Regions from separate parts of the Bradyrhizobium sp. 41S5 genome, predicted to be linked through region 2. Evidence: predicted binding sites of a transcription regulator. Region 2 holds the regulator's gene; each other region holds the start of a gene.

Region 1 (10,265 bases), 2.8 Mb from region 2:
TGAGATCAATTGCTACCTTCGCAGCTCACCGCTGCGACCAGCGATTGTTCGCCCAGCCAGCGCAGAACACCGCATCGGCGCCGCTGGGGATGGTCTGCGCGAACCACCGGTCGACATCCGGCGAGCTTTGCGTCGTCGGCTCATCGCGATACCGAAGCTGGCCATAGGCACCCCGCATCGCCATCGTCCCTCTCTCGATGGTCTGACGAGGGTACAGGGTTGCAGCCAGGTTGACACAAAGCTCGTCGAGATCGCTCGCATGTGTACCGGCCGGTATAGCCGGCACCACGCTTCGGCATTGCGCGCGACCCAATACGTAGATGACAGGATTTCTCGTCCGCCAGCACAGGCAGAATTCCGCCGGCGCCACCGGGTCACCGAACTCCGCCGTCATTGCGGTATCGAACATCCGCTTGAAAAAGCCGTTGCCACGATACGTGTCCCTGACTGCGGTGCCTGAAAGATAGATCACCCGCGTGCCAGCAACGGCCAGGCGCTGAACGATGAGGTAAGCCACGCATTCACCGCTGTGGTGGAACAGGACAATGCCATGGTCGGCTTTGAACGGAGAGTGCTGGCGAGACCAGAATCTTTCCTCTGTCAACCAGTTCGTTTCGATGATGCTGTTGATGTCCTCCAGCACTGCATCGCGGCGATGTTCCGGGACGCTCGAGGCGATTTGAAGCAGCTCGCTGGTAACAGCCCTGGGCTGCGTCGCGATCACGGTAGCGGCCTCCTCTTTCAGAAACTCGACTTCAGATTGCCTTTACACAGTATTGCACCCATTATCTTCCTGGCAAGCTGGCCTGAGAGAGTTCGGCACTCCGGCCGCCCCAAATCGCTAATCACTGAGTTGCCCGACGGGGCAAGCCCCAGCACGAAAGATACTTCGGTTCGGTTTATCAGCACACCCAACTCAGTGTACGGTCTGCCCTGTCTCGCCCGATCAAGGGGCGCTTCACGGTCGTCACAAAGGTGGGTCGAGATGCGGTGGACGCTGATTGCGCAACTGACGAGTGCGTATGAGGCGGACGGTGAAGTCGTGTGGTCCTGACGCCCTGGTGGCATATGGGTCCCCTGGCCTTGCCAGGACGACGGATGGATTCGTGGTGCAACCGGGCCGGAAACGCCCGCGAATCGCGCCCAATCAATTCAAAAATGCCCTGTCCCTCACCCCGCGCAGGGCCAAAATCCCTGCAAGACCCTTGACATAGCTGCCCTTTCGGCAGAACGCGTGGTGTCAAGCCGTCATGGACTGTTCATGGATCTGATTAGCACGACCCCCGACCTCGCCGCCGCCTGCGACCGGCTCGCCAAACACAAGGTCATCACCGTCGACACCGAGTTCCTGCGGGAGACGACCTACTATCCCCTGCTCTGCGTCGTGCAGATGGCTAGCGCGGATGAAGCCGTCGTGGTCGACACGCTGGCGCCCGGCATCGACCTCAAGCCGTTCTTCGATCTGATGTCGAACGAGGCCGTGCTGAAGGTGTTTCATGCCGCGCGGCAGGACATCGAAATCGTCTGGCACCTCTCCGGCACGATCCCGCATCCGATCTTCGATACCCAGGTCGCGGCCATGGTGCTCGGCTATGGCGACAGCATCGCCTATGACCAGCTGGTCGATCGCGTCACCGGCCACCGCCCGGACAAGACCCATCGCTTCACCGACTGGTCGCGCCGCCCGCTGACCGAGGAGCAACTGCATTACGCCGTCTCGGACGTCACCCATCTGCGCGAGGTGTTCGCGGCGCTCGACGCCGACTTGAAGAAGCGCGACCGCAGCGACTGGGTGAGCGAGGAAATGGAGATCCTGACCTCGCCGAAGACCTACGACTTCCATCCCGAGCGCGCCTGGGAGCGGCTCAAGACCCGCGTGCGCAAGCCGCGCGAACTCGCGGTGCTGATCGAGGTCGCGGCCTGGCGCGAGCAGGAGGCGCAGAGCCGCGACGTGCCGCGCTCGCGCGTGCTCAAGGACGACGCGGTCGGCGACATCGCCACCCATGCGCCGACCTCGCTGGAGAAGCTCGGCAATCTGCGTTCGCTGCCGAAGGGTTTCGAGCGCTCGAAATGGGGCGCCGACATCATCGCCGCGGTGCAGCGCGGGCTCGCGCGCGACCAGGCCACGCTCCCCAAGCTGGAAAAGCCGAGAAACAATTCCAACGGTGCGGCGACCGTCGAGCTGTTGAAGGTGCTGCTGCGCATGACCTCGGAGCGCCACGGCGTCGCCAGCAAGGTGATCGCCACCGTCGACGACCTCGAACAGATCGCGGCCAGCGATGAGGCCGAAGTCGGCGCCCTGCACGGCTGGCGGCGCGAACTGTTCGGCGAGGCTGCACTCAAGCTCAAGCACGGCCAGCTCGCGCTTGCGATCGACAAAGGCCGCGTGGTGCGGGTGGATCGGGGTTAGCAAACCAGGTTCCGGCACGTCCGGCCGTCGGCCAATGGCCGAACGCTCGGCGCCGGAGTTCGACCGGCACAGGCTGAGGTTGCGTCACGCGAAACCAGCGCGCTTGCTAAGGCGCAATTTTCGTGTTGCAATCCCTTCACAATCGGATTGCGGCCGTTCGACTGTGCGTTTCACGACGTTGATAGCCAAGTCTTCAAAGAACTGGGCTTCGAGAGGCGAAACTTCGGACTTGAAGACCTTGGATATAGAGACCCGGGAATTGAACAGACAGCGGAAAGCCCGCTTGTGGCGTGGCACGTGGAAAACGTGGCCGCGTCTTTTTTATGTCTAGACTGGGAGAGAGACGATGCCGAAGGGTACCGTCAAATGGTTCAACCCGACCAAAGGTTACGGGTTCATCAAGCCGGCCGTCGGCGACAAGGACGTGTTCGTTCACATCTCGGCGGTCGAACGCGCAGGTCTCAGCACATTGAACGAGAACCAGACCGTCGAGTACGAGCTGGTGGAGAACCGCGGCAAGGCGTCGGCAGAGAACCTCAAGGTTCACTGAACGCCGCTGCTAGCGGAATTCATCCGGACGCCTCCCCCGGCCGCATCACCCGGGGGATTGGTCTCGGCGATCTCTTGTGCAATTGCGCGCTAAGGCGCCGGCGCGATCAGCGTGCTGTCGGTTGCCACGCTGCCTTGCGTCCTGCAGACGTCGCCTTCGAGCTTGAGCCGGCCGCTCGCCAGAAGCCGCAGCGCCTCCGGATAGATGCGATGCTCGATGGTGATCACGCGTGCGGCGAGCGTCTCCGGCGTGTCGTCGTCGGCCACGGTGACCGCACCCTGCATCACAATCGGTCCCGCGTCGGTCTCCGGGATTACGAAATGCACCGTCGCGCCGGACAGCTTGACCCCCGCACGCAAGGCTTGGCCGTGCGGATCGAGGCCCGGAAAGCAGGGCAGCAGCGAGGGATGGATGTTGAGCATCCGCCCGTACCAGTGCCGGACGAATTCGGCCGTAAACAGCCGCATGAAGCCGCCGAGGCAGATCAGCTCGACCTGCTTGTCGTCGAGCGCCCGCTGCAGCGCCGCCTCGAAACCGGCGCGGTCCTTGCCGAACGGCTTGCTTTCGATGACGAGGGTCGGAATGCCGCTCGCGGCCGCCTTCTCGAGCCCGGGAGCATTAGGACGATTGGAGATCACGGCGACGATCTCGGCCGGAAAATCCGCAGCCTTCGCAGCTTCGATCAGCGCGGCCATGTTGGAGCCGCGGCCGGAAATCAGGATGGCTGTGCGGCGCTTCATCGCGAGAGATCGAGATGACCGTGATAGACCACCCGATGCTCTTGCTCATGCGCCCCCTTGGCCTCGATCACTTCACCGAGCAGCGTCACGGTCTCGCCGCCGGCAGTGAAGGCCTCGGTCACCGCATCGACCGCCTCACGCTTGACGATCGCGATCATGCCGATGCCGCAGTTGAAGGTGCGCAGCAGCTCGAGCTCGGCGATGCCGCCCTGCTCGGCCAGCCATTTGAACACCGGCAGCACCGGCAGCCGCGCCAGATCGATGCCGACGCCGAGATGCTTCGGCAGTACGCGCGGAATGTTGTCGGTGAAGCCGCCGCCGGTGATGTGGGCGAGCCCCTTCACCGCGCCGGTCTCGCGGATCGCACGCAGGCAGGATTTCACATAGAGCCTGGTCGGCGTCAGCAGCGCCGCGCCGAGCGTCATGACCGGCGCGAACGGCGCCGGCGCGTCATACGCCACGCCGGACTGCTCGACGATCTTGCGCACCAGCGAATAGCCGTTGGAGTGCACGCCGGAGGACGCCAGGCCGATCACGGCGTCGCCCGGCGCGATATCCCCCGTCGGCAGCAGGGTGCCGCGCTCGGCCGCGCCGACCGCAAAGCCGCCGAGGTCGTAATCGCCGTCCTTGTAGAGGCCGGGCATCTCGGCGGTCTCGCCGCCGATCAGCGCGCAGCCGGAGTCGCGGCAGCCCTCGGCGATGCCAGCGACGATCTGCGCGGTGGCTTCCGGATGGAGCTTGCCGCAGGCGAAATAGTCGAGGAAGAACAGCGGTTCCGCACCCTGCACGACGAGGTCATTGACCGACATCGCGACCAAATCGATGCCGATGCCGCTGTGGAGGCCGGTCTCGATCGCGATCTTCAGCTTGGTGCCAACGCCATCGGTCGCAGCCACCAGGACCGGATCCTTGAAGCCGGCGGCCTTGAGGTCGAACAGCCCGCCGAATCCGCCGATCTCGGCATCCGCGCCGGGCCGTGCGGTGGCTCGCACCATCGGCTTGATCAGATCGACCAGACGATTGCCGGCGTCGATATCGACACCCGAATCCGCGTAAGTGAGCCCGTTTTTGCGCTCGGTCATGCCCAATTCCAGATGATAAGGGGCTGGTTACGAGGAATTCCGCCCCCGCGCAATGGCTCGCGGCGATGCGGCCGCGATACTATGTAGATAACACCCGGCCACCGCGCAAAAGAGCCGGATATCGAGTAAAATCAGGCTTCTAGCCGGGAAGCGATTCAAGTTGAGCATTCCGAATATCATCACCCTCGGCCGCATCATCCTGGTGCCGGTGATCGTCTGGGCCATCGTCTCGAGCCAGATGGAGATCGCGTTTGCGATCTTCGTGATCGCCGGCGTCTCGGACGCGGTCGACGGTTTCCTCGCCAAGCGCTTCAACATGGCGAGCGAGCTCGGCGCCCTGCTCGACCCGCTCGCCGACAAGGCGCTGCTGGTGTCGATCTATGTCGCGCTCGGAATCTGGGGCGCGGTGCCGCGCTGGATCGTGATTCTCGTAGTGTCGCGCGACATCATGATCGTCTCCGCCGTGATTGTGTCATGGTTGTTCGACAAGCCGGTCGAGATGAAGCCGTTGATGGTGTCGAAGCTGAACACGGTGGCACAGGTCGCGTTCGCGGCCCTGGTGCTGGCCTCGCTCGGTTTCGGGTTTCAGCCGCACCCCTACGACCTGATCCTGATGGGCCTGGTCACGATCTTTACTTTGGGTTCGGTGTCCCTCTATCTCGTGGAGTGGGTGCGGCACATGAGCACGATCGAGGCTCGGTAGCGCACGATCCCGAAAAGTGGAAACCGGCTTTCCCGCGACAAACGCGAAGCGTTTGCGCTGGGATCATGCTAGAATAATATGGTTTGGAGACTTGCGTGGCCGGTAGCGTTCAACCTCGTCAATTGGCTTTGGCCCTGCCGCACGAGGAGAAGCTGACCCGCGACGATTTCCTAGAGGGGCCCGCCAATGAGGCGGCGCTGGCGCTGATCGACGGCTGGCCGGACTGGCCGAACCGAATCATGCTGCTGGTGGGGCCCGAAGGCTCCGGCAAGAGCCACCTCGCCGCGATCTGGGCCGAGATCGCCGGCGCGCGCTCGACCGCGGCGCATGCCCTGACCGCCGACACGGTGCCGATGGCGCTTGCGACCGGCGCGCTGGTGGTCGAGGACCTGAGGCCGTCGGATTTCGACGAGCGCGCGATGTTCCATCTGATGAATCTCGCCCGCCAGGACGATGCCTTCGTCCTGATCACGGCGCGCGTGCCGCCGTCGGCGTTCGAGATCGAGCTGCGCGATCTGCGGTCGCGGCTTCGCGCCGTGCCGACGGTGACGTTGCTGCCGCCCGACGGCGGGCTGTTCCGCGGCCTGATCGTCAAGTTCTGCGCCGACCGCCAGATGAGCGTGGACGAGCCGCTCGTCAGCTACCTGACCAACCGGATCGAGCGCTCCTATACCGCCGTCCGCCAGGCGGTCGAACTGCTCGACACCGAGGCGCTCCGGCTGGGCCGGCCGGTGACCCGGGCGCTGGCCGCCGAGCTGTTGCGCGATGCCTGAGCAGTCCCGCGGCTTGACGGCGTAGGCCGGCGGAACATCAATGTCATCGAAACGTCATCGCAATATCACATGGTCTGCGTGGCCCTCGGCTAGACCGCGCCAGCCCCCTGCCCGGAATTGGACCAGCACTTGATGGACTCGGCACAAGCTCCTGAAATCAAAGAGAAAGAGGCGGAGCTTCCGCCCGTCCCCGCGATCGCGACCAGCCCCGAGAGATTCATCAACCGGGAGCTGTCCTGGCTGCACTTCAACCGCCGGGTGCTCGAGGAATCGGTCAATCTCGGCCATCCCCTGCTGGAGCGCGTCCGCTTCCTGTCGATCTCGGCGAATAACCTCGACGAGTTCTTCATGGTCCGCGTCGCCGGCATCAAGGCCCAGGTCCGCGAGGGCATTGCCGAGCGCAGCCCGGACGGCCTGTTGCCGGCCGAGCAGCTCGTGATGATCAACAAGACCGTGTCGCAGCTCGCCTCCGACCAGCAGGCGATCTGGAGCGACCTGCGCGAGCTCCTGTCCAGGGTTGGCATCCAGCTGGTCGACGGGCGCGACGTCACCAAGTCCGAACGCACCTGGATCGAGGATCACTTCCTCCACAACATCTTCCCGCTGCTGACGCCGCTTGCGATCGACCCGGCGCATCCGTTCCCGTTCATCCCGAACCTCGGCTTCACGGTCGCGCTGCAATTGTCGCGGATCTCCGACGGTAAGGCGATGAACGCGCTGATCCGCATGCCCGGCAAGATCGACCGCTTCATCCGCATCCCCTCGACCAAGGAAGGCGCGCCGGCGCGGCTGATCACGCTCGAGCAGGCCACCGGTCTGTTCATCGGCCGCCTGTTCCCCGGCTACACCGTCAAGGGCCAGGGCGCGTTCCGCATCATCAGGGACTCCGAACTCGAAATCGAGGAAGAGGCCGAAGACCTCGTTCGCCTGTTCGAGACCGCGCTCAAGCGCCGCCGGCGCGGGTCGGTGATCCGGCTCGAGATCGAGGCCACGATGCCCGAAGAGCTGCGCGTCTTCGTGCAGCACGCATTGTCGGCCGCGGACGATGAAGTGATCCTGGTCGACGGCGTGCTCGCGATGAACGAGCTGTCGCAGCTCACCCGCCTCAATCGCCCCGACCTCGAATTCCCGCCCTACGTGCCGCGCCATCCCGAACGCGTGCGGGACCATGGCGGCGATATCTTCGCCGCGATCCGGCAGAAGGATCTCGTGGTCCATCATCCCTACGAATCCTTCGACGTCGTCGTGCAGTTCCTGCAGCAGGCGGCGCGCGATCCCGACGTGGTCGCGATCAAGCAGACGCTCTATCGCACGTCGAACAACTCGCCGATCGTGCGCGCGCTGGCGGATGCCGCCGAAGCCGGCAAGTCGGTGACCGCCCTGATCGAACTGAAGGCGCGCTTCGACGAGGAGGCCAATATCCGCTGGGCGCGCGATCTCGAACGCGCTGGCGTGCAGGTCGTCTACGGCTTCATCGAGCTGAAGACCCACGCCAAGCTGTCGATGGTGGTGCGCCGCGAGGGCGGCAATCTCACGACCTATGTGCACACCGGCACCGGCAACTATCATCCGGTCACCGCCCGCATCTACACCGACGTCTCCTACTTTACGTCGGACCCGATCATCGGCCGCGACGTCGCGCGGGTGTTCAACTACATCACCGGTTATGCCGAGCCGAGCGACATCGAGAAGATGGCGGTGTCGCCGCTGACATTGCGCAAGCGGATCATCGAGCACATCCATGGCGAGATCGCTCACGTCAAACATGGCCGGACCGGCGCGATCTGGATGAAGATGAACGCGCTGGTCGATCCTGACATCATCGACGCGCTGTATGAGGCCTCGCAGGCCGGCGTCTCGATCGAGCTCGTGGTGCGTGGCATCTGCTGCCTGCGGCCGGGGCTGCCGGGATTGTCGGAAAATATTCGCGTCAAATCGGTGATCGGCCGGTTCCTGGAACACGGCCGAATCTATTGCTTCGGCATGGGCCAGGGCCTGCCGAGCGCAAAAGCTGCTGTGTATATCTCGTCCGCCGACATGATGCCGCGGAACCTCGACCGTCGCGTCGAGGTTCTCTGTCCGCTGCAAAATCCTACGGTGCATCAGCAGGTTCTCGAACAGATCATGGTCGCGAACCTGAAGGACACCGAGCAGAGCTGGCAATTGTTGCCGGATGGGTCGTCAACGCGTATGAAGGCCGCGAAAGGCGAAGAGCCCTTCAATCTGCATGACTATTTCATGACAAATCCGAGTCTGTCCGGCCGTGGTAAGTCTCTCAAGGAATCTTCACCGCGCCGTCTCACGCGTCGCAACGAGCGTCAGCAGCCATCGTCTTAAGGGGGCCTTACGGTGAAGCGGCCGCGGAAGCGCGCTTCCAGCGTCGCTGTGATCGATATCGGCTCGAACTCGGTTCGTCTCGTGGTTTACGAGGCGATGGCGCGCAGCCTCATCACCATCTTCAACGAGAAGGCGCTGTGCGGGCTCGGACGCGAGGTGCAGAGTACCGGCCTGCTCGCAACCGATGCGGTCAACAAGGCGCTCACCGCGCTGCGCCGTTTTCGCGCGCTGTGCCGGATCCAGCAGGTCGGCCGCGTCCACGCGATCGCGACAGCGGCCTGCCGCGACGCCAAGAACGGCCCGGACTTCATCGCCAAGGCCGAGCGCATCTGCGGTGCCAAGATCGAGATTCTGACCGGACCGCGTGAAGCGAAGCTGTCGGCGCTCGGCGTCGTCTCGGGCGTGCACAATCCGAACGGCATCGTCGGCGACCTCGGCGGCGGCTCGCTCGAACTGATCGACGTCAAGGGCAACCGCGTGCGCAGCGGCGTGACGCTGCCGCTCGGCAGCCTTGCGCTGCAGGACCTCTCGAACAGATCGCTCAAGCGCGCCGAACGCATCGTCAAGAACGAAGTGCTCGGCGTCGCCCAGCTCAAGACCGGCCGTGGCCGTACCTTCTACGCGGTCGGCGGCACCTGGCGCGCGCTGGCGCGCATCCACATCATCCAGAGCGGCTACCCACTCAAGGTGATGCACGGCTATTCCATTCCGGCAGCGGACGCACTCGACTTCGCGCAGCGGCTGCGGCGGCTGGCGGCGACCAACATGCTGGCCAATATCGAATCCGTCGCAGATGCGCGGCGGCCGCTATTGGCCTACGCCGCGCTCGTGCTCGAATACATCATCCGCGTCGCCCAGCCGAAGACCATCGTATTCTCGACCTTCGGCGTGCGCGAGGGTCTGCTCTACGAGATGCTGCCGCAGGCCGAGCGCGCCAAGGACGGCTTGGTCTGCGCCGCGCAGAACCTCAACGAATTGCTGTCGCGCTCGGCCCGCCACGCCCAGGAGCTGACCGCCTGGACCGACCGGCTGGTGCGGGTCGTCAGGCTCCGCGAGACCGAGGAAGACCGCAGGCTGCGTCACGTCGCCTGCCTGCTCTCCGATATCGGCTGGCGGGTGCATCCCGATCATCGCGGCGAGGAAACCCTCAGCCTGATCATGAACGGCAATTTCGGCTCGATCACGCATCAGGGCCGCGCCTTCGTCGCGCTGTCGGTGTTCTATCGCTACGCCGGCCTCAGCGAGGAGAACGAGCCGCCGCCGCAGATCCGCGCGCTGGTGACGCCGGCGATGGACGAGCGCGCGCGCGTGCTCGGCGCCGCGTTCCGCGTCGCGCATCTGATCACGGCGGCACGCACCGGCGTGCTGCCGGCAACGCATTTCCGCACCCAGGGCCGCAAGCTGATGCTGGTGTTCGAGCACCGGATGGTGGATCTGGTCGCCGATCGCGTCGGCAGCCGTTTCAAGCAATTGGCGCGGCTGCTCGGACGTGCCGGCTCGATCGTCCGGCGCTAAGCCTGCTTCTATCACAGGCAGCGTTCGGTAAACCGGTGAACCGAAACGAGGACTTCGCCTTCCGTAACACGCAGAGACGAGCTTCGCCGGACGTATGCCGTAGCCCATCCGCAACAGCTCGACCTAAAGTGCGCCTTGTATCAAGCGACTTGGGT
Region 2 (10,265 bases):
GTGCCGATGCGCGGCTTCTCGGCGATCGCAGGCAGTCTCGCGCTCGCCGTGATCGTGATCCCGGTCGTGCTGCGCACCACCGAGGACATGCTGCTGCTGGTGCCCAATCCGCTGCGCGAGGCGGCCTCCGCGCTCGGCCTGCCGCGCTCGCTGGTGATCAAGCGGATCGCTTATCGTGCTGCGCGTAGCGGCTTGATCACCGGCGTGCTGCTGGCGACCGCCCGCGTCGCCGGCGAGACCGCGCCGCTGCTGTTCACCGCGCTGTCGAACCAGTTTTTCAGTTGGGACTTGACCAAGACGATGGCCAACCTGCCAGTCACCATCAACAACTTCGTGCAGAGCCCCTACGCCTACTGGAAAGAGCTGGCGTGGAGCGGCGCACTGCTGATCACATTCACCGTGCTCGCGCTGAATATCGGCGCGCGTATCCTTGGTGCCGAAAGGGCCGCAAAATGACCGAGCTCTCCGTTTCAACCAGTAACCCGAGCCACGTTGCACCGCATACGCCGCTGCCGGAAGCGCCGCCGAAAGTCACGGTGCGCAACCTCAATTTCTATTACGGCGAGCACCACGCGCTGAAGAACATCAACCTGACGCTGGGCACCAACCGCGTCACGGCGTTCATCGGTCCGTCGGGCTGCGGCAAGTCGACCCTGCTGCGGATCTTCAACCGGATGTATGACCTTTATCCGGGCCAGCGCGCTACCGGTCAGCTGATGCTGGACCAGACCAACATTCTCGATCCCAAGCTCGACCTCAATCTGCTGCGCGCGCGGGTCGGCATGGTGTTTCAGAAGCCGACGCCGTTCCCGATGACGATCTACGAGAACATCGCCTTCGGCATCCGCCTCTACGAGAAGATCTCGAAGTCCGAGATGGACGACCGGGTCGAGAAGGCGCTGCGCGGCGGCGCGCTGTGGAACGAGGTCAAGGACAAGCTGAACGCCTCCGGCCTGTCGCTTTCCGGCGGCCAGCAGCAGCGCTTGTGCATCGCGCGCACCGTGGCGGTGCGGCCCGAGGTGATCCTGTTCGACGAGCCGTGCTCGGCGCTCGATCCGATCTCGACCGCCAAGGTCGAGGAGCTGATCCAGGAGCTCTCCGAGGACTACACGATCGCGATCGTCACCCACAACATGCAGCAGGCGGCGCGCGTCTCCGACAAGACCGCGTTCATGTATCTCGGTGAGCTGATCGAGTTCGACGACACCAACAAGATCTTCACCTCGCCGAGCGATCGACGCACCCAGGACTACATCACCGGCCGGTTCGGCTAGAGCATGATCCGGAAAAGTGGGCACCGGTTTTCCGATCGGATCATGCGAAACTGAGGACACCAAATCATGATCCTCGGGATCATGAGGGAGACAAGCGATGGCTTCTGAACATACCGCCAAGGCATTCGACAGCGACCTGCAGGAGTTGACCCGCCTGGTCGCCGAGATGGGCGGCCTCGTCGAGCGGATGATTACCGAGTCGGTCGACGCGCTGATCCGTCGCGACGTCGCGCTTGGCAAGCGCGTGGTCGCCGCCGACATCGAGATCGACAATCTGCAGCGCGTCATCGAAGAGCGCGCGGTGCTGACGATCGCCCGCCGCCAGCCGATGGCGATCGACCTGCGTGAAATCGTCAGCGCGATGCGCGTGGCCACCGACCTCGAGCGGATCGGCGACCTCGCCAAGAATATGGGCAAGCGCGTCGCGGCGCTGGAAAGCGATTTCCAGCCGCTGAAGCTGATCCGCGGCCTGGAGCACATGACCGACCTCGTGCTGTCGCAGGTCAAGTCGGTGCTCGACGCCTATGCCGCGCACGATCTGCCGGCGGCGATGAACGTCTGGAAGGGCGACGAGGAGGTCGATGCGATCTGCACCTCGCTGTTCCGCGAGCTGCTGACCTACATGATGGAGGATCCGCGCAACATCTCGTTCTGCATACATCTGATGTTCTGCGCCAAGAACATCGAGCGGATCGGGGATCACGCCACCAATATCGCCGAGACCGTGTTCTACATGATCGAGGGCCAGCAGATCACCGACAAGCGCCCGAAGGGCGACATGACCAATTTTGCCACCACTGTGCCGGGTACCTAGGACATGATCCGCGAGCGCGGAGCCGGATTGTCTTCACGACAAGTCGTTTCCGCGGGGATTATGCTCAGGAAAGTAAGCGTTTCGGTTTGCGTCTGGGCAACGGATCACCACAGAGAGAGAACTTGAACCGATGAGCGCACGCATTCTGGTAGTCGAAGACGAGGAAGCGCTGACGACACTGTTGCGCTACAACCTCGATGCGGAAGGCTACGATGTCGAAACGGTCGGGCGCGGCGACGATGCCGACACCCGCCTGAAGGAGCGCGTTCCCGACCTCGTGGTACTGGACTGGATGCTGCCGGGCCTGTCCGGCATCGAGCTGTGCCGCCGCCTGCGGGCGCGGCCCGAGACCAAGCAGCTTCCGATCATCATGCTGACCGCGCGCGGCGAGGAGAGCGAGCGCGTGCGCGGGCTTGCCACCGGCGCCGACGATTACATCGTCAAGCCGTTCTCGGTGCCGGAATTGCTGGCACGGGTGAAGGGCCTGCTGCGCCGCGCGAGCCCGGAGCGGCTTGCGACCGTGCTGACCTATGGCGACATCGAGCTCGACCGCGAGAAGCGCCGCGTGGCGCGCTCGGGACGTCCGATCGATCTCGGTCCGACCGAGTATCGGCTGCTCGAATTCTTCCTCGAGCATCCCGGCCGCGTGTTCAGCCGCGAGCAGCTGCTCGACAGCGTCTGGGGCCGCGACATCTATATCGATGAGCGTACCGTCGACGTGCACATCGGCCGCCTGCGCAAGCTGCTCAATCCGGGCCGCGAGCAGGATCCGATCCGCACCGTGCGCGGCGCCGGCTATGCGCTCGACGACCGCTTCGCGAAGGCCGAGCCGCAGCCGTAAGGCCTGCATGGCAACCTCAAGCCGCAACACGGCGTCGTCCCGGCGAAAGCCGGGACCCATACGCCGCGGCCGCCGCAATGGGCACGCGGCCAGACGGCTTTCTAACAATACGCATTCGGGGTTACGGGTCCCGGCTTTCGCCGGGACGACGCTGGTGGATAGTTCCGCGCTACGATCACACAAACAAATCCCCGCTTTCGCGGGGATTTGTTTTTGCAGTCCAGGCAGTTTCCCGAGTGCTTACTTGATCTGTGGCTTGGCCGACGGCCGGCGGCGATCGGCGGCGGGCTGGTAGGCGACGCGCGAGTGATGCGCGCAATAGGGCAGGCCGGCGAGCGCCTTGCCGCCGCAGAAGAAGAATTCCGGGCTTGAGGGATCGCCGACCGGCCAGTGGCAGGTGGCCTCGTTGAGCTCGAGCAGCGACAGCCGCTGGCTCATCGGCACCACGTTGTCGAAGGAGATCGGATCGGGCTCCATCTCGACCTCGAAGGCGTGCGCCAGCGCGGTGTTGCCGCGCGACACCGGGCGCGCCACCCGCATCATGTGCTGGGCGGGACGGGCCTTGCGCTGCCGCGGCGCAGCCGTGGAGGGGGCCTTGGCGCGGCCGGAGAGGCCGAGCCGATGTACTTTGCCGATCACGGCGTTTCGCGTCACATTGCCAAGTTCCGCCGCGATCTGGCTGGCCGAGAGGCCGGATTCCCAGAGCTTCTTCAGCTGCTCGACGCGATCGTCGGACCAGGTCAATACAGTCATCGCATTCTTCCTTTCGCATGGCGCCGGCCACTCATCGGAGCGGCGCTGCGAGCCAATCTGGACAAATATCCCTGCGGCCAGAATCCCTTAGCCCTCGCCGGGCACGGTGTTGCGCCCGAACGTTTACGCGTGACACGAAGGCTACTTAGAGGGTCCAGTACTGCCGCACGAGATGTCGTACCCGACAGGCCAAACGCTACAATATGGCGTGACTCTGGCGCAAGAGTCCGCGGCCGTGCGTCCACATGTTCCCGCAAAGTTAAGCATTGCTGTGAGGCTTTTCCACCGCTCCGGATTGCGCTGGTTTCGCATTGCAGGAAGGCCAGCAAAGGCCGGCTCCTGGCGATTGACACTTACCGGCCGCCGCATAGAATGTCCCGCACGTGCCGCCCGCAAAGGCGGCCGTTTTGTTTTCCGAAGCTGGCGGTTGCTGCGTAGGCGTCAAGGCGCGCGGCGATTGACGGTTTCAAACCGGCAGTGAACGCCATGACCAACGCCTCGTCGCATCTGCTCCCCGTCTTCGCCCGGGTCGATCTCGGCTTCGAGCGCGGCGAGGGCGCCTGGCTGATCGCAACCAACGGCGACCGCTATCTCGACTTCACCTCGGGCGTCGCGGTGAACGCGCTCGGGCATGCGCACCCGCATCTGGTCAAGGCGCTGCAGGAGCAGGCGACCAAGCTCTGGCACATGTCGAACCTGTTCAAGAGCCCGGACGGCGAGGTGCTTGCCGCGCGGCTGTGCGAGCAGAGCTTTGCCGACTTCGTGTTCTTCTGCAATTCCGGCGCCGAAGCGATGGAGGGGGTGATCAAGCTGGTGCGGCACCACCACTTCTCCAAGGGCCATCCCGAACGCTACCGCATCATCACCTTCGAAGGCGCCTTCCATGGCCGCACGCTGGGCACGCTGGCTGCGACCGGCTCGGCGAAATACCTCGAAGGTTTCGGCCCGCCGATGGACGGCTTCGACCAGGTGCCGCACGGCGACATCGAGGCGGTCAAGAAGGCGATCGGCCCGCACACCGCCGGCATCCTGATCGAGCCGGTGCAGGGCGAGGGCGGCGTGCGCTCGGCGCCGCAGGCGTTCTTCAAGGCGCTCCGCGCGCTGTGTGACGAGCATGGCCTGCTGCTGGCGTTCGACGAGGTGCAGACCGGCATGGGCCGCACCGGCGAGCTGTTCGCCTACAAGCGCACCGGCGTCACGCCGGACGTGATGTCTCTGGCGAAGGCGCTCGGCGGTGGGTTCCCGATCGGCGCGGTGCTGGCGACCGCGGACGCTGCGGCCGGCATGGCGCCGGGCTCGCACGGCTCGACTTTCGGCGGTAATCCGCTCGCGGTCGCCGCCGCCAATGCCGTGCTCGACGTCATGCTCAAGCCCGGCTTCTTCGAGCACGTGCAGAAGATGTCGCTGCTGCTCAAGCAGAAGCTCGCTTCCGTCGTGGACCGCTATCCCGGCGTGCTGTCGGAGGTGCGCGGCGAGGGCCTGTTGATCGGCGTCAAGGCGGTGGTGCCGTCGGGCGATCTGATCGCCGCGCTGCGCAACGAGAAGCTGCTCACCGTCGGCGCCGGCGACAATGTGGTGCGGTTCCTGGCGCCCCTGATCGTGACCGAGGCCGAGATCGACCAGTCGATCACGGCGCTCGAGCGTGCCTGCTCTGTGCTATCGGCGCCGCAGCCGAAGAAGGCGGCTGGATAATGAGCAAGCCGGTCCGTCACTTCCTCGACATCAACGAGCTGCCGCTCGCCGAACTGCGCAACATGCTCGAAGCCGGAGCCGCCATGAAGGCGAAGCTGAAGGCGCATGAGAAGGGCAGGAAGCCGCTCGAAGGCAAGACGCTGGCGATGATCTTCGAGCGCCCGTCGACCCGCACAAGGGTGTCGTTCGACGTCGGCATGCGCCAGCTCGGCGGTGAATCGATCATGCTGACCGGCGCCGAGATGCAGCTCGGCCGCGGCGAGACCATCGCCGACACCGCGCGCGTGCTGTCGCGTTATGTCGATGCGATCATGATCCGCATCCTCAACCATGACGCGCTGCTCGAGCTCGCCGCCCACGCCACCGTGCCCGTCATCAACGGCCTGACCCGGCGTTCGCATCCCTGCCAGGTGATGGCCGACCTCATGACCTATGAGGAAAACCGTGGCTCGATCGAAGGCAAGACGGTGGCCTGGACCGGCGACGACAACAACGTGTTGGCCTCCTGGGCGCACGCTGCCGAGCGGTTCAAGTTCAATCTCAACATCGCCACGCCGCCCGAGCTATCGCCCAAGAAGCCGATGCGGGACTGGATCAAGGCCACCGGCGCGCCGATCATGCTCGGCACCGATCCGGAAGCCGCCGTGCGCGGCGCCGACTGCGTCGTCACCGACACCTGGGTGTCGATGGGCGACAAGGAGGGCGAGCGCCGCCACAACGTGCTGAAGCCCTATCAGGTCAATGCCAAGCTGATGTCGCTCGCCAAGCCGGACGCGCTGTTCATGCACTGCCTGCCCGCGCATCGCGGCGAGGAGGTCACCGACGAGGTGATCGACGGCCCGCAATCCGTGGTGTTCGACGAGGCGGAAAACCGCCTGCATGCACAGAAGGGCATTCTGGCCTGGTGTTTCGACACGGTCGCGTAGCCGACGACATCAATGCCGTCGTCCCTGCGAAAGCAGGGACCCATACGCCGCGGCCTGCGAAAAAGGCACATGGGCAGACACCTCGTGCCGCGACAAAATCCTGTGGTTATGGGTCCCTGCTTTCGCAGGGGCGACGTCGATTCCCGGTATGCTGAACCCCTTTATTTCATGGTCCGAGACCCCAGATAGAGCGCCATGGTTTCACAATCCCCCGACATCAAAATCCAGGCCGAGACGCCCATTCGCGCGCCCTCGGCGGTTCCTGTCGACGATGCCGTGCTCGCCTTCGAGGTCGGCGCGCTGGACTTGCGCGGCCGGCTGACCCGGCTCGGCCCCGCGCTCGACGAGATCCTGCACAAGCACGATTATCCGCCGGCGGTCGGCAAGCTGCTCGGCGAGGCCATCGTGCTCACCACGCTGCTCGGCTCCTCCGTCAAGTTCGAGGGCCGCTTCATCCTGCAGACCCGGACCGACGGTCCGGTCTCGCTCCTGATCGTCGATTTCCAGGCGCCCGACCGGCTGCGTGCGTATGCGCGCTACGATGTGACGCGCCTCAGGGAGGGGCAGAGCTCGGGTGAGCTGCTCGGCAAGGGCCACCTTGCGATGACCATCGATCAGGGCGCGAACACCAGCCGCTACCAGGGCCTGGTCGCGCTCGACGGCGGCGGCCTGGAAGAGGCGGCCCACGAATATTTCCTGCGCTCGGAGCAGATTCCGACGCGGGTGCGGCTCGCGGTCGGCGAGGAGATGCGCGGCGGCGAAGGCGGCAAGATGCACTGGCGCGCCGGCGGCATCCTGCTGCAATTCCTGCCCAAGGCCCCCGAACGCGCCAAGCAGGCCGATCTGCATCCCGGCGATGCGCCGGAGGGCACGGCCACGCACAGCGTGCCGGACGACGATGCCTGGGTCGAGGGGCAGTCGCTGATCTCCACCGTCGAGGATGTCGAACTGATCGATCCCGATCTCTCCGGCGAGCGGCTGTTGTACCGTCTGTTCCACGAACGCGGCGTGCGCGTCTTCAACCCGCAAACGCTGCGCGCGCAGTGCTCCTGCTCGCGCGATGCGGTGTCATCGATGCTGAAGAGCTTTGCGCCGAACGATCGCGCCGAGATGGTCAAGGACGGCAAGGTGGTCGTGACCTGCGAGTTCTGCTCTTCGGTCTACGAATTCACGCCGCAGCAAGCCGGCGTCGAGTAGGCGGAAAACCGACCACGAGGCATGGTAACCAGGCCTGTCAGCTCAGCAAGGTGCGGGTCTTGCCGGCGGCGTCATAGATTTCGATCTGAAGCATCGGATAAGCTGCCTTCAGTTGTCGGCCAGACGTTTCAGCAGCCTCGGCGGTGTCGAACTCCGACTTGAAGTGTTTGTCGACAATGATCACGAAGCCTTCGGTGGGAGGCCGGTCGGCGCGCAGTGGCTTCTTCGGCTCTGTTTCTTGAACGGAGTGCAGGGTTTTCTTCGTCATGGGAATCCTCCTGGATCGATCTCAACTCAATCGGTGAAACGCGGGCGGCAGGGTCTCGCGCACGAGTCCGCTCAGATTCAAGGTCTCCCCGCTGTCGGTGATATCCGAGAACAGTACCTCGACATAGGGATGCTGGCGGTTGAACGCAGCACCGCGTTGGTATTTCGCACTGACGATCCGCTCGATCGCCGCCAGGTTCAGCCTGCCAAGCGCGTTGTATTGATCGCGGAACAGACTTTGATGGCCGCCGCGGTGCTCGACAGACTCGGCCCAGACGTCCATCACCTTGCGGCCGATGAATGCCTCGACCCGTTCATTTCCATCGCGGGCGAGAAGTCGCAGCCCGTCCATGCTGTGGTGTCCGTCATCGACGCAAAATTGGGTAAGTGACATGGTGAATCTCCTGTTGTCGTCGTTGGCTCACATCGGCAGTCCATCGGGGACCGCGCCTCCTTCATTGTCCCATCGCGACAAAGCCGCAGCGCCCGATCTCGCGTCCTGACGCGCCTCCAGGCCCTTGTCGCGACCGGCATCATCCTTGTGCTTGTGCAGGAAGCGCGCGATCTGCCCGCGGAGCGCCGACGTCTCCAACAATTTTCCGACCGATCCGGCGGTGTCGAAGATTTCCCGCTGCAGCGCCTTCGGCAGCACGTTCCATTGCATGATGATGGCCGCGCCGAGACAGCGCAGAACGTACTCCTCTTCGGCGGCCAGGGCGGCGCCGCGAGAGCGGTCCTGCTCCGCGACGTTTATTGCGTTATCGAAATTGTCCGCCAATTCTTGCTCGTTATCCGCGAGCGAAGCGAGGCGGTCTTGATGCTCTTGAAACTTGCGGCTTTCGCCCTGACTGCTCGAACGCTTGATCAGTTCGCCGTATGCGGCTGCCTTGGTGCGGTACTGCTGAGATTTGAACATGGCGGGCCCTTTCCTTGGAGGTCTCCGCGCATTCCGACCAATCTCGATGGCTGACGAGGATTGATTTGTATATGGGAGGCAAAGGGTCGAATAACGAGCACCGAGGCCACAAATTACAGGGCGCAATCCAATCGGATGACGCGCGTGAATATCTGCACCGCGACAACGTTCACCGCGGTCGCCAGTTCCTGAGGCACAGTTGGAAGCGATGTCGAAGCCGTCGCTTGGTGAGAGGCGACCGGAGGCCAGGCCCCAGTGGCATCGGAAGAATGGCGGCCTCAGCCGGCCCCGTACTGGGGCTTTCTCCTTAAGATCGGCAGTCAGCTCGGCGTTCGCAGGCCGGGAGATGTCAGCCAATCATTGATGTGCGAGGCCGTTTCGACCAGCCGGGCCTTGCGAAGCGTCGCGTCGCGCTGAAGGCCGGACAGGAATGGCTTCGCAGCATCTCCTATCCTCGCGGCTTCCAACGCCGGCAGATCATGAGGCGGCGGTTCAGGCTGGCTGTGTTGAGCAATCGGCATAAAGCTCTCCTGGTTACTGGCGGGAGCTTGCAGCACTCTCAGTCACCGGTATCGGCCAGATGCGGAGCAGTGATCATCGCAGTAGATACCCCTTGCGTCCGGTAGTCGACTCAATTCGCAGTCGGGGGGAGCATATCCAGAATTTGGCGTGCGTTCGGGACGTCGGCTATGCGGTTGACGAAGTAAGAGAAGCCAATGGTGCGTCGAATGTGTACACGAAACCGGTGGGCTCATAGCTTAGCTGCACGTCGCCGCGCAGCTGCCTGCCGAGCGTTTCGATCAACCGTGTCCCGAAACTGCGCCGTTCCGGAGGGTGGACTGCCGGACCGTTCTTCTCGGTCCATGTCAGATGCAAGCGCTGTGTTGGTTGATCCAGCGTCCAACTGATGTCGATCCGCCCCTGTGGGGCGGACAGGGCGCCGAACTTCGTGGTGTTCGTGCAGAGCTCGTTGAGCGTCATTGCGATGGCAATGACGGCGCCCGACGTCATGCGAATACCGGGTCCTGAAATCGAGAATTTCGGCTCATCCGGATTGTTGAAGGCTTCGGTGGCGCCGCGGACGACCGTACCGAGATCCGCGCTGCTCCATCTTGCCTGCAGCAGGAGATCGTGCGCCCGCCCGAGCGCCAGCAACCGGCCCTCGATGGCGTGCTGCGCATGTTCGACCCCTTCCAGGTTGCGCAGGCTCTGGGAGACAATGGCACCAGCGGTTGCGATCGTGTTCTTGATGCGGTGGTGCAGCTCCTCGAGGATCACCTTCTTCAGCTTGTCGGCCGCTTCGCGCTCCCTGGCGTCAAGGCCGGCCGCGGTCAGCAGAGTCTGGGCATCGACCGCGGCCTGCGCGAGCAGAAGCCGAAGGCTGATATTCTCTTCCGCCACAATGTCCTGCAGCGGTGCCAAGCTGCTTGCAGCACGCGGGTCTGGGCGGAGGTCGGCTGGAGACATCACCGACCGTATCATCATAAGCTGGCCCTTCGGCGAATGTTTTCTGCGCAATCGGTCGAATCTGGACGTATCCGGCACGAAAAACGCGAGCGATTGCCCCGATACGTGCCGAGTGGGC
Region 3 (10,265 bases), 2.7 Mb from region 2:
GCACCAGCAGGCGACGTTCAAGCTTCAAGCCGATGCCCAATTGAAAGCGTGGCGCGAAGCAGCCGACAAGCTTGGCAGCGATGCCAAGAAATTCGCTTCTGAGCGACGGGGCGATATCGACGCCGCCGTTAAGCGTATGAACGCCGATGCAGTCGAGGCGGAGAAAAAACTCGAGAAGTTGAGCCAGGCGGGGACCCAGTCATGGTCCGCACTCATGGCGGCTTTGACGGAAACGCGAACTGCCTTCGATCGCGCTAATGAGGCTGCCCGGGAAGCGTTCAAGCGAGTTGCTTGACCGAGCATCGGTTAGACTCGGAGAGACCGCTGCGAGGCGGTCTTTCTTGTTTGCTCGACGAGGATCAAGAATGACATTTGGCAGACTTCCGATTGTGGCCCCTCGGCGATCTCGGGAGATGTGCGCTTTTCGGCCGCTGTTGCGGTTAAGCAGACATCAGGCGCCCGCCGCTCAATGAGTACACGGCTTACGCAGTGCTACTCCACTCGCTTGGCCGCTCCGATGAAGCGAGCACTACAATCCCGGTGATCTCGCCGCCCAGGCCTTGGTGGCCTGGCAGCTTTCCATCGCTCGGACGTAGGCTGGGCGTGCCGTCGTGCGGGCGAGATAGTCCCGCTCGGTCGAACCGGGGACGTAGTTGCCGGTTCGCAGGCCGAGCAGGAGGGCGTAGCTCACCGAGATATCGGCAGCAGTGAATCGGTCGCCGGCGAGATAAGGGCAATCCGCGAGTCGGCGGATAACCAACCCCAGCCGGCTCTCGAAGGTCTCGCGTGCCCAGCAGGTCACCCGGGCATCTCGCTCGGCTGCAGGCGCCAGTTGGCGACCGACAATGACGGCGTTCATCGGCCCGGCGAGCCCCGCCTCGCCCAGGTGGAGAAATTGCAGATAGGACGCGAAGGCGGGATCATCAGGGGCAACCGCAAGCGAACCTGAGCCGTGGCGGGCAAGCAGGTACTCAAGAATAGCGATCGATTCGACCATGATCGTCTCGCCGTCCTGCAGTGCGGGAATAAAGCCGGCGGGGTTGATCGTGAGGAAATCGCGATCGCTCTCGACTGCGAGCAGATCGACCGGGCGCAGCCGATAAGCCATCCCTAACTCGCAGAGGCTAGCCGTCCGCGCAACGGACGATCGATGGCGCATAACGCAGGGAAGGCTTGGCGCATATTCGTCATCCTACCATGCGGGCCTTCATTTTGAGCCAATCTTCGCAAATTGACAAATCCCGCTTCGCGGCGGGCTCTTTGTCGGTCACCCGGCGAGCAGGATGGTGGGACCGGCGACCTCGCCCGCCGCGATGCGCTTGCGCAGCGGCAGCGTGTTGTTTGGATCGGAGCCGAGATCCCAGACCGTGGTGAAACCCCAGCGCGTCAGCATCTCCTGCATGTGCTGCGTCAGCACCGCGGCCGGCGCTGCGCCGGCATTGCGCCAGACACGTTCCGTGAAATGTACATGGCTGTTCCAGAACCCGGCAACAACGGTCTTGCCGCTGCAATCGATCACCCGTGCATCCGAGGGCACGGCGACCTCGCCGGATTTTCCGACCGCGCTGATGACGCCGTCCGAGATCACGATCACGGCATCAGGAAGCGCGGCGGCATCGGCCGACGCGTAGAGCGTGCCGCCGCGGAGCACCACGGTCTCGGCATTCGACGCCACCGAGGTGGCGGCCAAACCAATGAGAACAAGCGCGACGCGTAGCCAGGTCCCGGTCATGACGGCCTCTTTCAGGATTTCACGCCGGCAACGGTCCGGCGCGCGGCAACATAGAGGCTGTGCGCGGCGCGATTTGATCGTTCTTGCTGTACGCGAGGGATATGGAGGCAGCGCCCCCGCCTCGTCACTCCTCGGGCGCGTTCTCGATCGGGTCGAAGCGGTCGGCCTCGAGCCCGAGCAGATTCCAGGATTGCAGCATGTGCGGCGGCAGCGGCGCGGTGGCATCGATCACGCCGCCGCGCGGATGCGGAATCACGATGCGGCGGGCGAGCAGATGCAGCCGGTTCTGCAGGCCGCCCGGCAGCTGCCAGTTTTCCTTGTTGAAGTATTTCGGATCGCCCACGATCGCGTGATCGATATGCGCCATATGGGCGCGCAATTGATGGGTGCGCCCGGTCACCGGCTTCAGCGACACCCAGGCGAGCTTCGTCGCCGAGGTTTCGACCACGGCATAGTAGGTCACGGCGTGGCTGGCGCCCTCGTCGCCATGCGCCGCGATCCGCATGATGCTGTCCTCCTCGCTCTCCTCCTTGGCGAGATAGGTCGAGATGCGGCCCTGCTTCGGCTTCGGCACGCCGGCGACCAGCGCCCAGTAGATCTTGCGCGCGGAGCGATGCCGGAACGAGCCGGTCAGAGCGGTTGCGGCAAAGCGCGTCTTGGCGATCAGCAGGCAGCCCGAGGTCTCGCGGTCGAGCCGATGCACCAGCCGCGGCTTCTGCCCCTTGGCGTCGCGCATCACCTCCAGCATGTCGTCGACATTGCGCGTGATGCCGGAGCCGCCCTGAACCGCCAGACCTGCGGGCTTGTTCAGCACCATCACGTCGGCGTCCTCGAACAGGATCATGTCCTTGAGATCCTGGAGGGTCTTCTTCGCCGCTTCGGAGAGACTAGCAGCTGCCTTCGGCGTATCGAGCCGCAGCGGCGGAATGCGGACGCTCTGCCCTTCTTCCAGCCGGTCCTTGCTGTCCGCACGCTTGCCGTTGACGCGCAACTCGCCCTTACGAACGATGCGCTGGATGTGGGAAAACGACAGGCCGGGGAAACGCGCCTCGAGAAAGCGGTCGACGCGCATGTTGTCCTCGTCCGCCGTCACCACCACGGTCTGCACCTTGGTCGGCAGCGGCGGCGGGTCGGCGACGCTCTTCTCCGGCTCGGGCACGAATGGCTTGGGCGCCCGCTGCTTGTCGCCAAGGCGCACCGCCTGCTTGCCGCCCGCACGATGCGCCGGCCCCCGCTCGGCTGCCGGGCCGCGATGGGGACGCGCGCCTTTGGCGCGGTCGCCGGCTGGGCGGAGAGGTCTCTTGACGCGGCGGCTCATGGGGTTGCAACTCCGAAGTTAAGCCCGTGGGTAGCGCAAATGCCGCGAATCGTCACGGCGAAATCGGTACAAATCCGGCGCAACATCGGCCATGTTCGGCCGCCTGCGGCAATCGTGGGGAGCCATGGAAGGGGGCTTGGAATGAGACTGGCGGTATCGGCTGTGGCGGCGGCCCTGATGCTCTCCGGACCGGCGCTGGCCCAGCAAGGCCCGATGCCGGAAGATCTGGCCTGGAAGCTCCTGGAACTCGGCCGCGTCATCGACCCGCCCAAGACGGCCGCGCTCTACGCACCGCTGCAGCAGAAGGAGCCCTACCAGGGCGTCAAGGTCGAACGCGACGTCAAGTATGGCCCTGCCGACCGCCATCTGCTCGACATCTTCACGCCGGACCTAGCGTCGGCGGCGGCCCGGCCGGTGCTGATCTACATCCATGGCGGTGGCTTCATTGCCGGCAGCAAGCGCAACCCCGGCAGCCCGTTCTACGACAACGTCATGCTGTGGGCCGCCAAGAGCGGCTTTGTCGGCGTCAATGCCACCTACCGCCTGGCGCCGACCTTTCCCTGGCCGGCAGGCGCCGAAGACATGGGCGCCATCGTGCAGTGGGTCGCGGAGAACATCGGCTCCCGCGGCGGCGACCCCAGCCGTATTTTCCTGATGGGCCAGTCGGCCGGCGCGATCCATGTCGCGAGCTATGTCTCGCACAGCGAATTCCACAAGGTGACGGGCGGCGGCCTTGCCGGCGCGATCATGGTGTCGGGCATCTACGATCTGACCGCCTCGCCCGCCGGCGACGCCGAGCTCGCCTATTACGGCTCCGACCCCTCGCGCTACGCCGAACGCTCCTCGCTGCAAGGCCTGGTCGCCAGTCCGATTCCATTTCTGATCACCGCAGCCGAGCTCGATCCGCCGCGCTTCGTCGAACAGTTCGAGCTCATGAAGCAGGCCGGCTGCAAGCGGCCGAGCGGCTGCGTCCGCAGCTTCATGCTGCCGCAGCACAGCCATATGTCGGAGGTCTACGCGATCAACACGCCGGACACGCGGCTGACGGATGAGATTCTGGAGTTCGTGAAAAGCGTCAAGTGACGCGCGAGAGCAATATGAAATTATGGGCCGTCGCAGCGGGCTCTACCAAAATATCGAGAACAACCCCATGCAAAGTAGCCGGCGGCGGCCGGCGTTCGACAAGCAACTTGACACGTCGGGCAATTCAGGGATATATTTCTAATATTCCGAAATCGCGCGCAAGTGTTCCTCGTCCAAAGCTGTTGCATATGGCATTTGCGGGCTTCTGCAACGGACGCTCCCGCGCTGCGGGCCGGAACGGGAACACGCGTTATTCGCGGCCGCAGCCTAATCTCGTCTTGCTCTAGCTCCCGCCCCGCTCCTTGCGCAGCCTGTTCCAGTAATCCAGCCGCTTGCGGATCTCGCGCTCGAAGCCGCGGTCGGGGGGATCGTAGAAGGTCTGGCGGCCCAGCGCTTCCGGGAAATAGTCCTGGCCGGAGAACGCGTCGGGCGCGTCGTGATCATACTGATAGCCGGAGCCGTAGCCCTCCGACTTCATCAATTTCGTCGGCGAATTCAGAATATGCTTCGGCGGCAGCAGCGAGCCGCCCTGCTTCGCGGTCTGCATCGCAGCGCCGAACGCAGTGTACACCGCGTTCGATTTCGGCGCGGTGGCGAGATAGACCACGGCCTGTGCGATCGCGAGCTCGCCCTCCGGCGAGCCCAGGAAATCATAGGCATCCTTGGCGGCGTTGCAGACCGCCAGCGCCTGCGGATCGGCAAGACCAATGTCCTCGACGGCCATGCGTACAACGCGCCGCGCCAGGAACAGCGGGTCCTCGCCGGCATCGAGCATGCGCGCGAGATAATACAAGGCCGCATCCGGATCGGAGCCACGCACCGACTTGTGCAGCGCCGAGATCAGGTTGTAGTGGCCGTCGGCCGACTTGTCGTAGATCGGCGCGCGGCGTTGCAGGATGGCCTGCAACTGCTCGGCGTTGAACACCTCGCCCTTGCGCGCGGCGCGCCAGACCTCCTCGGCGAGCGTCAGCGAGGCGCGGCCGTCACCGTCGGCCATCCGCACCAGCACGGCGCGTGCTTCCGGATCGAGCGGCAGGGTCTTGCCCTCGATCTTCTCGGCATTGGCAAACAGCCGTTCGATCGCAGCCGTATCGAGCGAGTGAAACACCAGCACGCGGGCACGCGATAGAAGCGCCGCGTTGAGCTCGAACGACGGGTTCTCCGTGGTGGCGCCGACCAGCACCACGGTGCCGTCCTCCATCACCGGCAGGAAGGAATCCTGCTGCGCGCGATTGAACCTGTGCACCTCATCGACGAACAGCAGCGTGCCCTTGCCAGTCTCGCGCCGGGCCCGCGCGGCATCGAACGCCTTCTTCAAGTCGGCGACGCCGGAGAACACCGCGGAGATCTGCTCGAAATGCAGCTCAGTGGCATCGGCCAGAAGCCGCGCCACGGTGGTCTTGCCGGTGCCGGGGGGTCCCCAGAACACCAACGAGCCCAGCGTGCGCGTCTCCAGCATGCGGGTCAGCGCGCCGTCGGGGCCGAGGATGTGATCCTGACCGACGACGTCGGCCAGCGTACGCGGGCGCAGCCGGTCCGGCAGCGGGTGTGGCGCGTCCTGCTCCATCCCCGCCGCAGCGAACAGGTTCGTCGCGTCCCGCGGTTGCTTGGGGCTCATCCGCCGAGCGTCACGTTGATCTGCTGGCCGCCGCGCACCAGCGTGATGCGCCAGATCCGCGACCCCGCCTTCGATACCTTGTCGAGGTCGCTGGTCCGCACGATCTTCTCATTGTTGACCGCAAGGATGATGTCGCCCTTCTGGAAGCCGACATTGGCGGCCGTGCCGTCATCGGCGAGCTCGGTGACGACGACGCCCTCCGCGCCGGCGTCGAGATGCAGCTCATCAGCCAGCGCCGGCGAGATGTTGGCAACCCTGGCGCCCTGGAATGGCGAACGCGCGGTCAGCACGATCTCGTCGCGGTTGGTATCGGGCGCGGTCTCCAGCGGCACGGTGAGCTTCACCGGCTTGCCGGCGCGCTGCACTTCGATCTCCGCGCTGCCGCCGAGCGGGCGGGTCGCGAAGCGGTAGTCGAACGCGTTGGGATCGTCGATCGGCGTGCCGTCAATCCCGACGATCAGGTCGGACAGCTTGAGCCCGGCCTTCGCCGCCGGGCTGTTGGGCGCGACGTTGGCGACCAGCGCGCCGGTCGGCAGCTTCAGCCCGAGCGTCTCCGCGATCTCCGGCGTGACGGCCTGCAGCCGCGCGCCAAGCCATGGCCGCTTCACCGCCTTGCCGCCGCTCTTGGCGGAGGCCACCACCACGCGCACCATGTTGGCGGGGATCGCGAAGCCGATGCCCTGCGAACCGCCGGAGCGCGAGAAGATCGCGGTGTTGATACCGGCGAGCCGGCCGGTCATGTCGACCAGCGCGCCGCCCGAATTGCCGGGATTGATCGCCGCGTCGGTCTGAATGAAGAATTGATAATCCGTGATCCCGACTTGAGTGCGCGCCAGCGCCGAGATGATGCCGTGCGTCACGGTCTGGCCGACGCCGAACGGATTGCCGATCGCCAGCACGACGTCGCCGACCTGCAGCTGATCCGAATTGGCGAAGTCGAGCGTCGCGAATTTCTCCCTGTTGGTTTCCTTCAGCCGCAGCACGGCGAGGTCGGTGCGGCTGTCCTTCAGCACGATCTCGGCCTCGTATTCGCGCTTGTCGGCGAGCGAAACCTTCACCTGGTCGGCGCCCTCGATCACGTGATTGTTTGTGACCACGAGGCCGGAAGCATCGACCATCACGCCGGAGCCGAGCGAGCGCTGCATCTGCTCGGGCTGCTGCCCCGGGACGCCGAAGAAGCGGCGGAAGATAGGGTCGTCCAGAAACGGATTGCGGTTCTGCACCATCTTGGCGGCGTAGACGTTGACCACCGCCGGCTGCACCCGCTGCACGATCGGCGCATAGGACAATTGGAGCTCGGCCTGCGAGGACGGCACGCGGCGATCCTGGGCCGCGGACGGGGACGGATTCCCCATGAAAGCCAATGTGCACAGAGCGGATATGGCAGCGAAGCGGATTGGTCGGAGCATTCTCACCTCTCGTGGAAACGCCGGAATATAGGCGTGTTCGCCTGGCAATTGAAGGGCGCCCGGCCGGATAACTGGCCCCCCGCCGGACCAGTGCAAAACCGCCGGAAGCCGCGTTGAAGCGCGCCACCAGGCCCCTATGATGACTGTCGTCTCACTGCGTCGATCCGCTTGTTGCCTGCGGACAACAAGCGGAACCGCGATGCCAGGCGGCGCTGTCGTGCGTCAGTCACGATCAACTCCTAGGACGTTTCAGTGAGTGAGTGGGGAATTCAAACACAACAGGGGTGCACAATGGGTGCGACAAAAGTTGGTGCAATCGCCATAGGGCTTGCAGGGGCGCTCGCCGCCTCGCCGGCCTATTCGCAATCGGCCGGAGGCGGCAGCGACGCGGAGATCGCGCTGCTGAAACAGCAGCTGAAGATGCTCGAGCAGAAGCTCGACAAGCTGCAGAAGCAGACCAATGCCAATACCGCGACCGCAGCCAGCGCGAATGCCAACGCGAAGGCGGCGGATGCCAAGGCCGCGCGGGTCGCAAGCGCCAACGCCGCGATCCCGGTCAAGGGCCCGATCGCGCCGTCGGGCGTCGTGGTGACGATGCCGAACAACCGGCCGACGATCTGCACCGCGGACGAACAGAACTGCGTCGCGATCACGAGCCGCGTGCACTGGGACGTCGGCGGTTACGACTATCGTCCGAACACCGCGGCCACCTCGCCGCAGAAGCTCGACAGCGGCGAGAACCTGCGCCGCGCCCGCATCGGCATCGTCGGCAAATTCTTCGGCGACTGGAATTACGCGCTGATCTACGATTTCGGCGGCTCGTCCGACGGCTTCGGCGGTGCGGCACCGGGATCGCTGCCCGGCGGCGGCACCTCCGGCGTCGAGAATGCCTATCTGAGCTTCACCGGCTTCAGGCCATTCGGCGGCAAGATGGCGATCGAAGGCGGAATCATGGACATCCCGTGGACGCTGGACGAATCGACGAGCTCCAACGACATCCTGTTCATGGAGCGCGCCTCGGTCGGCATCATCGCACAGAACATCGCGGCCGGTGACTTCCGTTCGGGCGCCGGCACCCGCTGGTGGAACGACCAGCTCTGGGTCGGCGGCTATGTCACGGGACCGACGACGGGCGCGATTCACTCCGCGTCGTCAGCCGCGCCGGCCGGCACGTCCGAGCAGTATGGCGGTGTCATCCGCGTCGCCGGCAATCCGATCAGCGGCAAGAACTACTCGGTGCATATCGGCGCCGATGCGGAATGGCTGGTTCAGCCGCCGCGCAACCAGCTCACCCAGGCGCAGACGCTCACGCTGAACGACCGGCCCGAGCTGCGCATCGACCCGACGACGCTGATCTCGACCGGTGCGATCGCCAACGTCTCGGGCGCGCAGGTCTACGGCGTCGAGGCGGCAGCGACCTACGGCCCGTTCATCGCACAAGGCGAGTACTATTGGTTCAATGTCGACCGCTCTGCGAATACCGGGCTGCCGCCGTTCGGCGCGCCGAGCCTGAAATTCGACGGCGGTTACGCGCAGGTCGGCTACGTGCTGACCGGCGAGAACCACGCCTACAATCCGGCAACGGCCTCCTATGGCGGTATCAAGCCGCACGATCCGTTCTCGCTTGCCGGCGGCGGCATGGGCGCGTGGGAAATTGCCGGCCGCGTCAGCACGATGAATCTCAACGACCAGGTCGGCCAGGCCGTCGGCATCGCGGGCGGACGGCAGACCGTCTACACCGCCGCGCTGAACTGGTACGTCAACAACAACGTCCGCTTCATGCTGAACTACCTGCACGGCGACATCGCCAAGCAGGCCTCGGCGACATCGCCTGTGGATGCCGGCTCGAAGTTCGACGCGGTCGCGCTGCGTACGCAGGTTGCGTTCTGACGCGATCTGATCAGCGCCGATAACAATGGCCGGGAGCGACACGCCGCTCCCGGCCTTCTTCATTACAAATTGTCAGGCCGCGCGCTTCGACTTCTTCACAACGACCTCCGGCACCGGCGCGCAGGACAGCCGTTCCTGATGGCCCTCGCCCCAGGCTTTCAAAATATCGATCACCGGACGCAGGCTCTCGCCGAGTTCGGAGAGCGTGTATTCGACCCGCGGCGGCACCTCGGCGTAGACCTTGCGGGTCACGAGGCCGTCGTCCTCGAGCGCCCGCAGCTGCTTGGTCAGCATGCGCTGGGTGATGCCGGGCATTCGCCGCCGCAACTCGCCGAAGCGCTGGGTGCCGGCCTGCAGGTGATACAGGATCACGCCCTTCCACTTGCCGTCGATCAGGTCGAGCGCCGCCTCGACCGCGCAGCCCGGCCGGCGCGCGAAATTCTTCCGTTTCATTGGTAATTTCCCAATAGTATACAAACAGGGACTAGTTCCCTGATTTTACAGTACTTGCCAAAACGACGCCAGCGCGACAGGTAAGACGGCAGGCAATCGCCCACCACGGAGACCAGGCATGAAGGCCGTCGGATACCAAAAATCGCTGCCGATCGAGGCGGCGGATTCGCTCGTCGATTTCGAAATCGCCAAGCCAGAACCGAAGGGGCGCGACATTCGCGTCGCGGTGAAGGCGATCTCGGCCAACCCGGTCGACTACAAGGTGCGCAAGCGCGCGGCGCCGACCGACGGCTACAAGATCCTCGGCTTCGACGCTGCCGGCGTGGTCGACGCCGTCGGGCCCGACGTCTCGCTCTTCAAGCCTGGCGATGAAGTGTTCTACGCGGGCTCGATCCAGCGCCAGGGCACCAATTCGGAATTTCATCTGGTGGACGAGCGCATCGTCGGCAACAAGCCGGCATCGCTCTCGTTCGCGCAGGCCGCCGCCCTGCCCCTGACCTCGATCACCGCGTGGGAGCTGCTGTTCGACCGGCTCGGCGCGGTGCCGGGCAAGAGCCTCGATCCGCGCACGTTGCTGATCACCGGCGGCGCCGGCGGCGTCGGCTCGATCCTGATCCAGCTCGCGCGCCGCCTCACCGGGCTGACCGTGATTGCGACCGCGACGCGGCCGGAGTCTCAGAAGTGGTGCCTCGATCTCGGTGCGCATGCGGTGATCGATCACTCGCAGCCGATGAAGGAGCAGATCGAGCAGCTGAAGTTGCC

Evidence for each region. The regulator PhoB, encoded in region 2, activates phosphate uptake and scavenging genes when phosphate is short. The targets are predictions, from matches to a motif close to TGTCATNNANCTGTCAT.
Region 1: a site for PhoB is predicted at 6,300-6,316, ahead of HAP47_RS18240 (RNA degradosome polyphosphate kinase). Genes of this name have one in related genera too.
Region 3: a site for PhoB is predicted at 7,374-7,390, ahead of HAP47_RS17815 (OprO/OprP family phosphate-selective porin). Genes of this name have one in related genera too.

What each region holds. Positions count from the first base shown of each region.
Region 1 is NZ_CP083721.1:3,842,862-3,853,126, reverse strand. Features, by position in the region: gene HAP47_RS18275 (hypothetical protein) at 26-724, opposite strand; gene rnd (ribonuclease D) at 1,262-2,410, shown strand; gene HAP47_RS18265 (cold-shock protein) at 2,757-2,960, shown strand; gene purN (phosphoribosylglycinamide formyltransferase) at 3,050-3,700, opposite strand; gene purM (phosphoribosylformylglycinamidine cyclo-ligase) at 3,697-4,782, opposite strand; gene HAP47_RS18250 (CDP-alcohol phosphatidyltransferase family protein) at 4,943-5,485, shown strand; gene HAP47_RS18245 (chromosomal replication initiator DnaA) at 5,581-6,258, shown strand; gene HAP47_RS18240 (RNA degradosome polyphosphate kinase) at 6,391-8,595, shown strand; gene ppx (exopolyphosphatase) at 8,608-10,110, shown strand; gene HAP47_RS18230 (B12-binding domain-containing radical SAM protein) at 10,251-10,265, opposite strand, start outside.
Region 2 is NZ_CP083721.1:1,037,269-1,047,533, forward strand. Features, by position in the region: gene pstA (phosphate ABC transporter permease PstA) at 1-456, shown strand, start outside; gene pstB (phosphate ABC transporter ATP-binding protein PstB) at 453-1,274, shown strand; gene phoU (phosphate signaling complex protein PhoU) at 1,372-2,088, shown strand; gene phoB (phosphate regulon transcriptional regulator PhoB) at 2,219-2,929, shown strand; gene HAP47_RS04935 (GcrA family cell cycle regulator) at 3,170-3,682, opposite strand; gene HAP47_RS04940 (aspartate aminotransferase family protein) at 4,169-5,374, shown strand; gene argF (ornithine carbamoyltransferase) at 5,374-6,300, shown strand; gene HAP47_RS04950 (Hsp33 family molecular chaperone) at 6,496-7,497, shown strand; gene HAP47_RS04955 (hypothetical protein) at 7,535-7,765, opposite strand; gene HAP47_RS04960 (signal transduction histidine kinase) at 7,787-8,158, opposite strand; gene HAP47_RS04965 (hypothetical protein) at 8,186-9,037, opposite strand; gene HAP47_RS04975 (sensor histidine kinase) at 9,368-10,147, opposite strand.
Region 3 is NZ_CP083721.1:3,750,000-3,760,264, reverse strand. Features, by position in the region: gene HAP47_RS17850 (hypothetical protein) at 1-295, shown strand, start outside; gene HAP47_RS17845 (glutathione S-transferase family protein) at 530-1,108, opposite strand; gene HAP47_RS17840 (amidohydrolase family protein) at 1,268-1,732, opposite strand; gene HAP47_RS17835 (RluA family pseudouridine synthase) at 1,857-3,050, opposite strand; gene HAP47_RS17830 (alpha/beta hydrolase) at 3,192-4,133, shown strand; gene HAP47_RS17825 (replication-associated recombination protein A) at 4,417-5,751, opposite strand; gene HAP47_RS17820 (DegQ family serine endoprotease) at 5,748-7,106, opposite strand; gene HAP47_RS17815 (OprO/OprP family phosphate-selective porin) at 7,452-9,050, shown strand; gene HAP47_RS17810 (winged helix-turn-helix transcriptional regulator) at 9,123-9,503, opposite strand; gene HAP47_RS17805 (zinc-binding alcohol dehydrogenase family protein) at 9,622-10,265, shown strand, end outside.